Regions from separate parts of the Amedibacillus sp. YH-ame6 genome, predicted to be linked through region 2. Evidence: a T-box and tRNA genes for the amino acid it is inferred to sense, from the RefSeq annotation. Region 2 holds a T-box; the other holds one or more tRNA genes.
The links. The T-box of region 2 lies ahead of serS (serine--tRNA ligase). A T-box ahead of a tRNA ligase gene usually reads a tRNA of that ligase, here a tRNA-Ser.

Region 1: it encodes a tRNA-Ser, which carries the amino acid that the T-box ahead of serS (serine--tRNA ligase) is inferred to sense. The anticodon was not compared.

What each region holds. Positions count from the first base shown of each region.
Region 1 covers NZ_JBSPEZ010000019.1:42,978-49,698, forward strand. Annotated here, with positions in the region: gene ACWG0P_RS12010 (V-type ATP synthase subunit A) at 1-1,168, shown strand, start outside; gene ACWG0P_RS12015 (V-type ATP synthase subunit B) at 1,181-2,623, shown strand; gene ACWG0P_RS12020 (V-type ATP synthase subunit D) at 2,626-3,261, shown strand; tRNA gene ACWG0P_RS12025 (tRNA-Arg) at 3,414-3,490, shown strand; tRNA gene ACWG0P_RS12030 (tRNA-Pro) at 3,518-3,594, shown strand; tRNA gene ACWG0P_RS12035 (tRNA-Met) at 3,619-3,695, shown strand; tRNA gene ACWG0P_RS12040 (tRNA-Ile) at 3,710-3,786, shown strand; tRNA gene ACWG0P_RS12045 (tRNA-Ser) at 3,802-3,892, shown strand; tRNA gene ACWG0P_RS12050 (tRNA-Met) at 3,924-4,000, shown strand; tRNA gene ACWG0P_RS12055 (tRNA-Phe) at 4,004-4,079, shown strand; gene ACWG0P_RS12060 (hypothetical protein) at 4,222-5,022, opposite strand; gene ACWG0P_RS12065 (ImmA/IrrE family metallo-endopeptidase) at 5,019-5,480, opposite strand; gene ACWG0P_RS12070 (helix-turn-helix domain-containing protein) at 5,548-5,943, opposite strand; gene ACWG0P_RS12075 (hypothetical protein) at 6,187-6,591, shown strand.
Region 2 covers NZ_JBSPEZ010000002.1:304,329-311,049, reverse strand. Annotated here, with positions in the region: gene dnaX (DNA polymerase III subunit gamma/tau) at 1-510, opposite strand, end outside; gene tadA (tRNA adenosine(34) deaminase TadA) at 592-1,047, opposite strand; RNA gene ffs (signal recognition particle sRNA small type) at 1,061-1,159, opposite strand; gene serS (serine--tRNA ligase) at 1,435-2,721, opposite strand; T-box leader at 2,762-2,974, opposite strand; gene gyrA (DNA gyrase subunit A) at 2,983-5,502, opposite strand; gene gyrB (DNA topoisomerase (ATP-hydrolyzing) subunit B) at 5,521-6,721, opposite strand, start outside.

The DNA of each region.
Region 1 (6,721 bases), on a different contig from region 2:
ACAGGCACGTCCAGTTGCACAACGTTTACCAATTAGTGTACCTTTGATTACTGGACAGCGTATCTTCGATACACTATTTCCAATCGCAAAGGGAGGTACTGCCGCAATTCCAGGAGGATTTGGTACTGGAAAAACAATGACACAGCACCAGTTAGCGAAATGGTGTGATGCGGATATTATCGTATACGTAGGTTGTGGTGAACGTGGGAATGAGATGACACAAGTTCTTGAAGAATTTTCAGAACTGATTGACCCGAAATCTAATCGTCCTTTAACAGATCGTACGGTATTGATTGCCAATACCTCAAATATGCCAGTTGCGGCACGTGAAGCTAGTATCTATACTGGGCTTACACTTGCGGAATATTATCGTGATATGGGATATAACGTAGCTATTATGGCGGACTCTACTTCACGTTGGGCAGAAGCACTTCGTGAAATTAGTGGACGACTAGAAGAAATGCCAGCGGAAGAAGGGTTCCCAGCATATTTGCCTTCTCGTATTTCACAGTTCTATGAACGTGCGGGATATATGAAAACATTAAATGATCAAATTGGATCTGTAACGATCATTGGGGCGGTATCGCCACAGGGATCTGACTTCTCCGAACCAGTAACACAAAACACAAAACGTTTCGTACGTTGTTTTTGGGCGTTGGATAAATCTCTTGCGTATGCAAGACATTACTTCGCGATTAACTGGACAGAGAGTTATTCAGAATATGTTACGGATTTAACAAAATGGTACAACAAGAATGTCGATATGCGATTCCTTCGTAATCGTCAAGAAATTATGAGTCTTTTAGCAGAAGAAGCAAAATTAATGGAGATTGTAAAACTGATTGGTAGTGATGTACTTCCTGAAGATCAAAAATTGGTCATTGAAGTGAGTAAAGTCATTCGTGTTGGATATCTTCAACAAAATGCTTTCCATGCGGAAGATACGTATGTTCCACTTGATAAACAACTGAAGATGATGGATGTTATCTTATATCTATACAAACGTTGTAAAGAATTAGTGGCACAGGGGAAACCTTTGAGCCAAGTAAGTCAATTGGGATTGTTCGATAAAATTACTAAGATGAAATATGATGTGCCAAACGATCATGTAGAAATACTAGATACGTATTATGCAATAATTGATGAAGCCGTTAACAGGATAGAATAAGGAGGTAGACATATGAGTCTTCAATATTTAGGATTGAGTGAAATCAATGGACCTCTAGTATTTCTTGATAACGTCGAAAACGCTAGCTATGAAGAAATGGTGGAAATCAAATGCGGTGATGGGACAACTCGCTTAGGTAGAGTTGTACAGCTTGAAGGAAATAAAGCTGCCATTCAGGTGTTTGAAGGTACCAATGGTATTTCATTAAAAAATACGAAAACAAAATTCACTGGGAAACCAATGGAACTTCCTTTATCCAAAGAATTGTTAGGACGTACCTTTAATGGTAGCGGAAAACCAATCGATGGATTGGGACAAATTTATGCAGAAAAGAGTGCGGATATCAATGGGCAACCATTGAATCCTGTTTCTCGTGTATATCCAAGAAACTATATCAATACTGGGGTATCTAGTATTGATGCCTTAACTACGTTGATTCGTGGACAGAAACTTCCAATTTTCTCTGGTAGTGGGATGCCTCATAACGAATTGGCTGTACAACTTGTAAAACAAGCAAAAATCTCTGATGGAGATGGTAAGAACTTCTGTATTGTATTTGCGGCTATGGGTGTTAAAAATGACGTTGCGGATTACTTCAAGCGTTCTTTTGAAGAAGCAGGTGTTATGGAAAAGGTTGTGATGTTTGTAAATCTTTCCAATGACCCAATTATCGAACGTACATTAACACCACGTTGTGCACTTACTGCAGCAGAATATCTAGCATATGAACATGATATGCACGTATTGGTTATTTTAACCGATATTACTTCCTATTGTGAGGCTCTTCGTGAGTTCTCTAGTAGTAAGGGAGAGATTCCAGGACGTAAAGGATATCCAGGATATTTGTACTCTGACTTGGCTTCTTTGTACGAAAGAGCAGGAATTATTAAGAGTGCACAGGGTTCCGTTACACAGATTCCTATCTTAACGATGCCCAATGATGATATTACACATCCAATTCCTGACTTAACTGGATATATTACAGAAGGACAGATTGTATTGGATCGTAATTTAAATCAAATGGGGGTGTATCCTCCAGTTGGTATTCTTCCTTCCTTATCACGTTTGATGAAAGATGGAATTGGGGAAGGGTATACAAGAAAAGATCACAACGATGTATCCAACCAGTTGTTTGCGGCTTATGCGAAAGTGCAAGACGCAAGAAGTTTAGCTTCTGTTATTGGGGAAGATGAATTAAGTGATATCGATAAGAAATACATGTCTTTTGGATCTTTATTTGAACAACATTACCTAAATCAAGGTATGGATGTGAATAGAAGTATTGAAGAGACATTGGATTTAGGATGGAACTTATTATCCGTACTACCAAAGGGTGAGTTGGACCGTGTGGATGATGAAGTGTTGAATATTTACTATGATCATGAAAAAGCAGTTGAACGCTTTCAATTAAAAACAGGACCAATTATCAAAGAATTATCCCTAGAAGGTAAATAAGTATGGCTAACAAACAAGTGTTTCCTACAAAGGGGAATTTAATTGCGACAAAGAAGTCCAATGATTTAGCCCGTATGGGATATGAGTTGATGGATCGTAAACGCAACATCTTAACACGCGAAATGATGAGCTTATTAGATGATGTTAAATTACTTCGTGATGAAATAACACATACTTATGAAAGAGCGTATTATGCCTTACAACAGGCAAATATGTCCTTAGGAGTAGTAAGTGATTTAGTTGAGGCTGTTCCTATTGATACAGGGGTTCATATTAGCTATCGTAGTGTTATGGGAGTAGAAATACCAAAACTTCATTATGATAAACCAGAACTAAAACTAACGTATGGTTTAGAACATGCAAATTCAAAGCTTGACTATGCGTATCGTTGTTTTTACAAGGTAAAGGAAATGACAATTATTTTGGCTGAAGTAGAGAATAGTGTGTATCGTTTGGCAAATGCTATACGAAAAGCACAGAAACGTGCAAATGCCTTAAAGAATATCGTAATTCCTGATTTTGAACACAACATTAAGTTTATTACCGATGCATTAGAAGAAAAGGAGAGAGAAGAATTCTCACGTCAGAAGGTTATTAAGACAAATAAAGACCGACAGACAGCACAGGAACGCATGTAGCGTTCCTGTCTCTCTGGCTCTTTTTAGGGCAGAAATAAAGCAAAAACAAGAAGATTAAAGTTATTTAAAAAAAATAGAAAAAAAGGCTTGCATAAGATACAATTATTTGGTATTATATTAAGGCACTGATGAAACGTGCAACGCATGTAAATGCGCCCATAGCTCAACTGGATAGAGCGTTTGACTACGGATCAAAAGGTTGCGGGTTCGATTCCTACTGGGCGCGCCATATTATAGTTTCATGGAAATAATAAATCGGGATGTAGCACAGCTTGGTAGTGCACTTGATTTGGGATCAAGGGGTCGCAGGTTCAAATCCTGTCATCCCGACCATTATTATTTAAAAAATTTACATTCGGCTGGGTAGCTTAGTTGGCTAGAGCATCCGGTTCATACCCGGAAGGTCGCGAGTTCGAGTCTCGCCCCCGCCACCAATTTTGCGCAAGTTGGACCCTTAGCTCAGTTGGTTAGAGCATCCGGCTCATAACCGGTGGGTCGTAGGTTCGAGTCCTACAGGGTCCACCATTTATGAATCAATATGGAGGAATACCCAAGTGGTTGAAGGGTCCGGTCTTGAAAACCGGTAGGTCGGGAAACTGGCGCCTGGGTTCGAATCCCAGTTCCTCCGCCATTCTTTAAAAAAAATCGAATTTCTCAAACATCGCGGGGTAGAGCAGTCTGGTAGCTCGTCGGGCTCATAACCCGGAGGTCGTTGGTTCAAATCCTTCCCCCGCAACCAAATGGTTCCATAGCTCAGTTGGTAGAGCAAAGGACTGAAAATCCTTGTGTCCCTGGTTCAATTCCTGGTGGAACCACCATTTACAAAACAACCTGTCAAATGACAGGTTTTTTTCTGTCCTTTGCGTATAATGCGGGGAAAGGATGAGAATCCAAGGATGCTCTACAAGCGTGGCGGAGGAATATAAAAGCATTACTCCATGAAGAAGTAATGCCTCTATGTTATTTTACTGTAACATTGAATTCAAAATCAGTGAAGTCTAAATCGTAATTATCACTAGAACCACTTGCGATAACTTTGAAATCAGTTTGTTCCATTACTGGGTAAACTAAGACTCCTTCTTCTGTAACTCCAGAGCGAATATCGGATTGTATTTCTGGATAATCCGCTTTGAAATTAAGTTCATGTTCATATTGTTTTGTACCTTGGATAGCGTTTGTGTTGAAGGAATAGAAATTAAATTGAGCACCAGAATTATTTACAATTTTCATATAAACTCTTGTCTCATTCTTTGCAAACTCAACTTTGCTAATACTGATAGTAACATCGTTTTGAGTAGAGGATACATTTTCTAAAGCGACCTCTTTTAATGTTGGTGCTATAACTGATTTATAATCTCCTTTTTTTACAGAAACTGCTTGAATTGCAGGTGCAGTTACTGCTGATCCAAATGCATTTTCACCTTCAAATTCTCCTAGAATTTTACCTTCTAGTATAACATAATCTTTATCTGATAATTTAGGGTCTTCTTTTAAATAAACGACAGTATTGTTTTTATAATTTTCAGTGTCTTGCCACATTTGGAAAGCAAAGCCATCTTCACTTTCTTCTACTCCACCAAGCATTAGCCCAGTTAGCTTGATATATTTTCCTTTATAATCTTCAGGTGCTGAATATACTTTTTTAATATCTGCTTCTGCAACATATTCTTTCTTGGCAGATTCTTCTTTATCACTACCACCGCAACCAACGACTCCTAGCAACATAGTTGCACACAAACACGCTGTTAATAACTTTTTCATTTTTCCCTCCATGCTTTTCGCATTTTAATGTTTTGAAGATCATCTTCATGATGAATTAATACGTATTGATATAAAGAATCCATAAATATCGTGATGTCCTTTGGCGGTACTCCTTTAGCCAGTAAAGAACTTCTACTATTTTCATTAAGTAGATTACCTTGTAGAAGATAAATGCAAGCAAACATATTTGCCTCAAGTTCAGCTCTTCCATACCCATAGGCACTACCAACAATATCTTTATGCATCAGATAATGACCAAGCTCATGTAATATATAATATTCTTCTTGTTCAAGTCCGTTCCTAATCAGGATTAAAGCATGCATCTGAAACATAAATAACTTACTAGGTTCTTTCATATCTTGATACAACAAATCAATATTCTCGTCTTTTAAAAACTGATACACATCACCCCTATTTTCCATTTGTCGATAGACATTCAATACTTTATCTAATGTCATAAGAACCTCCAATATGTATATATTTATTATATCTCATATTGTGACATGATAGATGTAATAATAAAATTTATTTATCTTTCAATTTTTGATGCACAACAAATGCCATATAGTCTGCAATTTGCTGTGCAGTCTCTAACAATTCCTCATCACTCATTCGATCGATGCTATAACCTCCATAATTCATCATGACAGGATTCTTCAATATGAATAAGGCTGCATCTTGTGCATTATCAAATGTATAAGAGGGATTTTCCGATGATTTACTTTTTGAAAACATGTGAATATCAACATTAAAGTAATCAGCTATATCAGGTAAAGCAGAGAGTTTTGGCATACGTTCACCTGAACGCCATCTTCCGACTGTGGCTTTATCTACGCCTAAACCTCTAGCAATATCTGCATTCGTTTTACCTGATGAATCACAAAGTTCATTGAAGAGTTTTCCAAAATTAACATCACTCATGTACACCCTCCTTATTTACTATTATTTTAGCATGCATGTTGCAGGAATGCAACGTAATATACATATATTGTATATTTGGCAACTTTATGATTGACAAAAGAATTACTCGACCGTAAGATGAGTATGGGGAGATGATTGCTGGTAAAACTATCATCTTATATAATTTTGTCTTCCTTAAGCATATGTAGTTTATGCTTTTTGCGTTGACAAAATTGCAACTTAGAGATATATGGAGGAAAATGTATGCTAAGAAAAAAAGAAGCTGTTGAACAATTCAAAAGAGATTTAAAATCACTGAATTATTACAAATTGAAACGTAGTGAGGTATCTGATAAGTTATTGGAATTAGATCGAAGTATGCACGAAGCAAAGTCTAATCGATATAATTTTGAACTGGGAAAAGGAAAGTTTAATTACATTGAATTGATGGAGAAAGAGGATGGATTAAAGAGAGAACTGTTTTTGTATGAACAACTTATAGTACATATTGGGAATCGACTTGAGTGTATCGAAAGTGATAATGATCGGAGGCTATTGCTAGATATTTATGTACATAAACAATCTTATGCAAAAATGTCAATGAAGATGTTTATGAGCGAACGCAATTTAAAATACCATGTTGATACTATCATTCGTAAGATTGTTTGAGATTGCACTCAGTACATTGAAAAATAAGATAAACTGATAGTGTAGAAGTTAGGGGAAATACCTCCGTACTTCTCATGAAAGTACTTTTCAAAAAAATCGATGTAATTATCCTCTTTGTCAGAAGATATAA
Region 2 (6,721 bases):
TTGGCATCTAGATATAATTGTAGGTAATACCTTATGTGGTTCAGTTGTCGCTAAAATGAAGATTACATGTGCTGGAGGTTCTTCGATAGTTTTTAATAGAGCATTGAATGCACCTGTTGACATCATATGAACCTCATCAATAATATAAACTTTATATTTACCCTTTAAAGGAGCATATTTAACTTTCTCTATCAGAGTACGTACTTCTTCAACACCATTGTTACTAGCCGCATCTATTTCTATAATGTCTGGATGTGATCCTTCTTGTACAGATAGACAGTTATCACATTTCAAACAAGGTTTAACTTCCTCATTTTCACAATTTATAGTCTTCGCAAATATCTTTGCAATTGAAGTTTTACCAGTACCTCTAGGGCCGCTAAATAAATATGCATGAGCAATTTTGTTCTGTTCAACTGCATTTTGAAGAGTTTGAACAACATGTTTTTGTCCTGCAACTTCTTCAAAACTATTAGGTCGATATGTACGATAAAGTGCTTTATATCCCATATGACACCTACTTTCTCTATTGATAATTATATCATGCTTTCATAATAAAAAAACAAATACTTTCACTTAAAGAAGTATTTGTTATCTGTTTTTCTTACGCTTTTCTTTGAAAAAATTAGTAAGCATCAGCCCACATTCTTCTTCCATAATACCGCTCGTTATTTCAGGATAATGATTGAATCCTTTGATATTATACATATTCATACAACTTCCCATACATCCACCTTTTGGATCCTTAGCACCAAATACAACCCTCTTAATTCTTGATTGTAAAATAGCACCACTGCACATTGGGCATGGTTCTAAAGTAACATATAATGTACAGTCTTCTAATCTCCATGATCCAACTTTCTTACAAGCCTTTTGTATAGTTATAATTTCTGCGTGAGCAATCGATTGTTGTTTCTTTTCTCTTAGATTATATCCTCTTGCGATTATCTTGTCATCTTTTACAATTACACAACCAATAGGAACTTCATCTTTGGCTAATGCTTTTTTTGCTTCTTTGATTGCCTCTAACATAAATCGTTTATCCACAAGATTTACCTCCGAATATAATAAAAGCTACCACACATGATAGAGCTCCCTTAAGGCTGCTTCGTTCCCAATCTGACCTAATTCAGTAGATACCATTGTAGTAGCTATTATATTATAACATAGATTATAATTTTTTCAACTATTTCCTGAAGAACCTACTAACTCAAAATGTTTCACGTGAAACATTCTAAAATTAAAAAACAATCGTTTTGTGAAATGCTTCGAGATTAGTAAGTATCTGTCTTTTTATTTCTCATTGCAAATTAGAAAACACTATTTTTATATAAAACAGTCATAAAATACGATAAATAAAGGATATTTTCAACATATATACTGAACTGAAATAGGTGTCTGAAATTAAAAAAAAATGATGAAATTCATCATTTTTTACTGTTTTGGCATTAAAATTTTTGTTCCACCCATATATGGTTGTAAAACCTCAGGAATGTTCACACTTCCATCTTCATTTAAATTATTTTCTAAAAATGCAATCAACATTCTTGGTGGAGCAACAACCGTATTGTTTAATGTGTGCGCAAAATATTTTCCGTCTTCACCTTTTACACGAATTCCTAATCTTCTTGCTTGAGCATCAGTTAAATTTGAACAACTTCCAACTTCAAAATATTTTTGTTGACGTGGGCTCCATGCTTCAACATCAACTGATTTACATTTTAAATCCGCAAGATCACCAGAACAACATTCTAAAGCACGAACTGGAATATCTAAACTTCTAAATAAATCAATTGTATTTGTATATAATTTTGTAAACCATTCTTTACTTTCTTCTGGTTTACATACAACAATCATTTCTTGTTTTTCAAATTGATGAATACGGTACACTCCGCGCTCTTCAATACCATGTGCTCCTTTTTCCTTACGGAAACATGGAGAATAACTTGTATAAGTATATGGAAGTTTCTTTTCGTCTAAAATTGTATCAATAAACTTTCCAATCATAGAATGTTCACTAGTACCAATCAAATATAAATCTTCTCCCTCAATTTTATACATCATTCCTTCCATTTCCGCAAAACTCATAACTCCGGTAACTACATCACTGCGAATCATGAAAGGTGGAATTACATAAGTGAATCCTCTGTTAATCATAAAGTCACGAGCATAAGAAATAACTGCAGAATGAATTCTAGCAATATCACCCATTAAGTAATAAAAGCCGTTTCCTGCAACTTTTCTAGCTCCATCTAGGTCAATTCCATCAAAACGTTCCATAATATCTGTATGATATGGAATTTCAAAAGAAGGAACAACAGGCTCTCCAAACTTCTCTAGTTCTACATTTTCACTATCATCTTTTCCAATAGGAACACTATCATCTATGATATTTGGAATCTGCATCATAATGTTCTTTATTTTAGAAGTTAATTCCGACTCTTTTTCTTCGGTTAACTTCATTTCATCAGCCATAGCTTGAACTTTTTCTTTTATAGCTTGTGCTTCATCTTTTTGGCCTTTTGCCATAAGGGCACCAATTTCTTTACTTAAAGTATTGCGTTGTTGTCTTAAATCATCACCTTTTTGTTTTAATGAACGATTTTCAACATCAAGAGCAATTACTTCATCTACCAAAGGTAATTTCTTATCCTGAAACTTCTTCTTCATATTCTCTTTTACAATTTCAGGATTTTCTCTCAAAAATTTCATATCTAGCATGTTATTTTCCTCCAAAGAAATAAAAAAGAGGTATTGTCCATAAAGGGACGATACCTCGTGTTGCCACCCTTTTTAATTTATGAATAATAAATTCATAAACTATCTCTAAGCGATAACGGGTCTACCGGAATGCATTACTCAATTCATACATTCACTCCAAGGTTGATTTCATATTGTTCTATTGATAACTTCCACCATCTGTTATCTCTCTATAAATAGAAACAATATTACTTATCCTTTTCAACGATTTACTATTTTATATCATTCTTCATCTTTGTTGTCAATGATTTCTTCTTTTGCTTCATCTACAACAGTTTCTTCGGCTGTATTTTCTACAACTGGAACTTCGTCTTCAATTTCTTCTTTTTCAACGATTGCAACCTTAGCTACAGATTCTTCATCACCAACATTAATTAACTTAACACCTTGCGTATTTCTGCTATAAATACCAATCTTATCAACAGCAATACGTATGATAATTCCAGTGTTTGTCACAATCATCGCATCTTCTTCACCAGTTACTGCACGAACAGATACAAGTTCTCCTGTTTTTGGAGTAATATTGATAGTCTTAACACCTTTTGCTCCACGTGTTGTTAATCGATATTCATCAATCGGTGTTCTCTTACCATATCCATTCTCACTAACAGATAATAAGTATGATCCATCTCTTGATGTCGCAATACCAACAACGATAGCACCATCTACATTAAATCCTTTAACTCCACTAGCTGTTCTTCCCATTGGACGAACACCATCTTCATGGAATCTTACGGCTTTACCATTTGAACCAGCAATGATAATTTCATCATCACCAGTAGTTTCTTTCACACCTACTAATTCATCATCTTCACGAAGTGTAATCGCAATTTTTCCATTTTGACGAATAGAATCAAATTCTGAAGATGCAACACGTTTTACTAAACCATTTTTAGTAACGAACATCAAATATTCTGATTCACTCTCTTGTTTAACAGGAACAAGTGCTTTTACTTTCTCTTCTTTATCCAAATTCAATAGATTGACTACTGGAAGTCCCTTCGCTGTTCTTGAAGCATTTGGAATTCTATATCCCTTAATACGATATACTTTACCAACATTCGTAAACAACAATAAGAAATCATGTGTAGACATTGGAACGAGCATTTCTACGATATCATCCTCGTTTGTTGTCATTCCCTTGATTCCTCTACCTCCACGGTTTTGTGTACGATAAGTATCTGTAGGAATACGTTTAATATAACCATTTGTTGTCATAGTAATAACGATATCTTCTACTGGTATTAAATCTTCATCATCCATACCAAAATCAGCTTCACTAATTTCCGTACGTCTTTCATCACCAAATCTATTTTTCACTTCGCTTAATTCATCACGAATAATTTGTAGAACTCGATCATGATTAGCTAGAATATCTCTTAAATCAAGGATAAGCGTCATTAACTCATTATACTCATTCTCAATTTTATCTCTCTCTAATCCAGTTAATCTACGCAATCTCATTTCTAGGATTGCATTTGCCTGAATTTCAGATAACTTATACTCTTCCATTAAACGTGATTTAGCGATTGCATCAGTTTCACTAGAACGAATAATATGAATAATTTCATCAATGTGATCTAACGCAATACGTAAACCTTCTAATATATGAGCACGATCTTCTGCTTTTTTTAGTTCAAACTTTGTTCTTCTTACTGTAACTTCAATCTGATGATCAATGTAATATTGAAGCATCTCCTTCAATCCCATTTGTTTTGGTGCACGATCATGCAAGGCAAGCATATTTACACCAAATGAAGTTTGAAGAGATGTCATTCTAAATAATTGATTTAAGATAACATCTACTTGAACATCTTTTCTTAATTCAATTACAATACGAATTCCTTCACGATTAGATTCATCATTTAGATATGTAATACCATCAATTTGTTTATCTCTTACTAAATCCGCAATCTTAGTAATAAGGTTTGCTTTATTTACTTGATATGGAACTTCAGTAACAACAATTCTAGTCTTACCATTATCCATTTCTTCTATATGATGTTTACATCTTATAAGTACAGATCCACGCCCTGTTTCAAATGCTTGACGTATACCAGATCTACCTAAAATGATACCACCTGTTGGAAAGTCTGGACCCATAATATAGTTTTCCATCAATTCCATAATAGAAATTTCGGGATTATCCATTACCGCAAGTGCAGCATCAATTGTCTCTGATAAATTATGTGGAGGAATGTTTGTTGCCATACCAACCGCAATACCCACAGAACCATTCACTAAAAGATTTGGAAAACGAGATGGCATTACTGCTGGCTCACGTTCTTCACCATCATAGTTATCAATAAAATCAACAGTATCTTTATTAATATCTTTGATCATTTCCATGGCAATTTTACTCATACGTGCTTCCGTATAACGCATAGCCGCAGCTCCATCACCATCCATAGAACCAAAGTTTCCATGACCTTGAACTAACATATAACGATAACTAAAATCTTGTGCCATACGAACCATGGCATCATATACAGCTGTATCCCCATGAGGATGATACTTACCAATAACTTCTCCGACGATACGTGCGGATTTTTTGAACGGCTTACTAGCAACAATACCTAATTCGTTCATTGCATGTAGAATACGTCTATGAACTGGTTTCAATCCATCACGTACATCAGGTAAAGCACGTTCCACAATTACTGACATAGAATAATCAAGGAATGATGTTTTCATTTCCTTAGAAATATCTACTTGAATCAACTTATCTCTATTGATATCCATTTTGAAAACACCTCTCTCTTAAACATCCAATGTTGCATATTTTGCATTTTCTTGTATAAAATCTCTTCTTGGTTCTACTTCTTCACCCATTAACATTTCAAATATAGAATCCGCTTCTAAAGCATCTTCAATATTTACTTGTTTTAATGTTCTAAACGCTGGGTCCATGGTTGTCTCCCATAACTGCTCAGGATTCATTTCCCCAAGACCTTTATAACGCTGTACATTCACGTTATCACCCATTTCAGAGCGCACACGTTCCATTTCTTCTTCTTTATATACATATTCTATACGATTACCTTTTGCTACCTTAAACAAAGGTGGCATAGCGATATATACATATCCACCTTCAATGATAGGTCTCAAATAACGATAGAAGAAGGTTAACATCAATGTACAGATATGAGCACCATCGACATCGGCATCGGTCATGATTACAATTTTATGGTAACGTAGCTTACTAACATCCATTTCATCACCAATACCACAACCAAATGCAGTAATCATAGAACGTATTTCATTGTTTTCAAAAATTCTTTGTAATCTTGCTTTTTCAACGTTTAAGATTTTTCCGCGTAATGGCAATATCGCTTGAAACTTAGAATTTCTTCCTTGTTTTGCACTACCACCGGCAGAATCCCCTTCGACAATATAAATTTCGCATTCACTTGCGTCTTTTGAAGAACAGTCTGCTAATTTACCTGGCAACGATGTTATTTCAAGAGCACTCTTACGTCTAGTAAGTTCACGTGCTTTTTTCGCAGCCATACGAGCTTTACTTGCTATAATTGCTTTATCAACAATAATCTTTGCTGTATTTGGATTTTCCATGAAGAAACGTTCCAATTGATCTCCTAAGATTCCAGATACAATTCTACGAACTTCAGAATTTCCTAATTTTGTTTTTGTTTGTCCTTCATATTGAGGATCTGGATGTTTTACAGAAATGATTGCTGTCAATCCTTCTCTTACATCATCTCCAGCTAGTGTTTCATCTTTTTTAATCATATTTTGCTCTCTAGCATATGAATTAATAATTCTAGTTAATGCAAGACGGAATCCATCTTCATGTGTTCCACCTTCCATCGTATTAATATTATTACAGAAAGAATAAATATTAGGAATATATCCATCATTATATTGCATCGCTATTTCTGTTAAAATACCATCTTCCAATCCTTCTACATAAACAACTTCCTCATGTAAAGAAGATTTATTT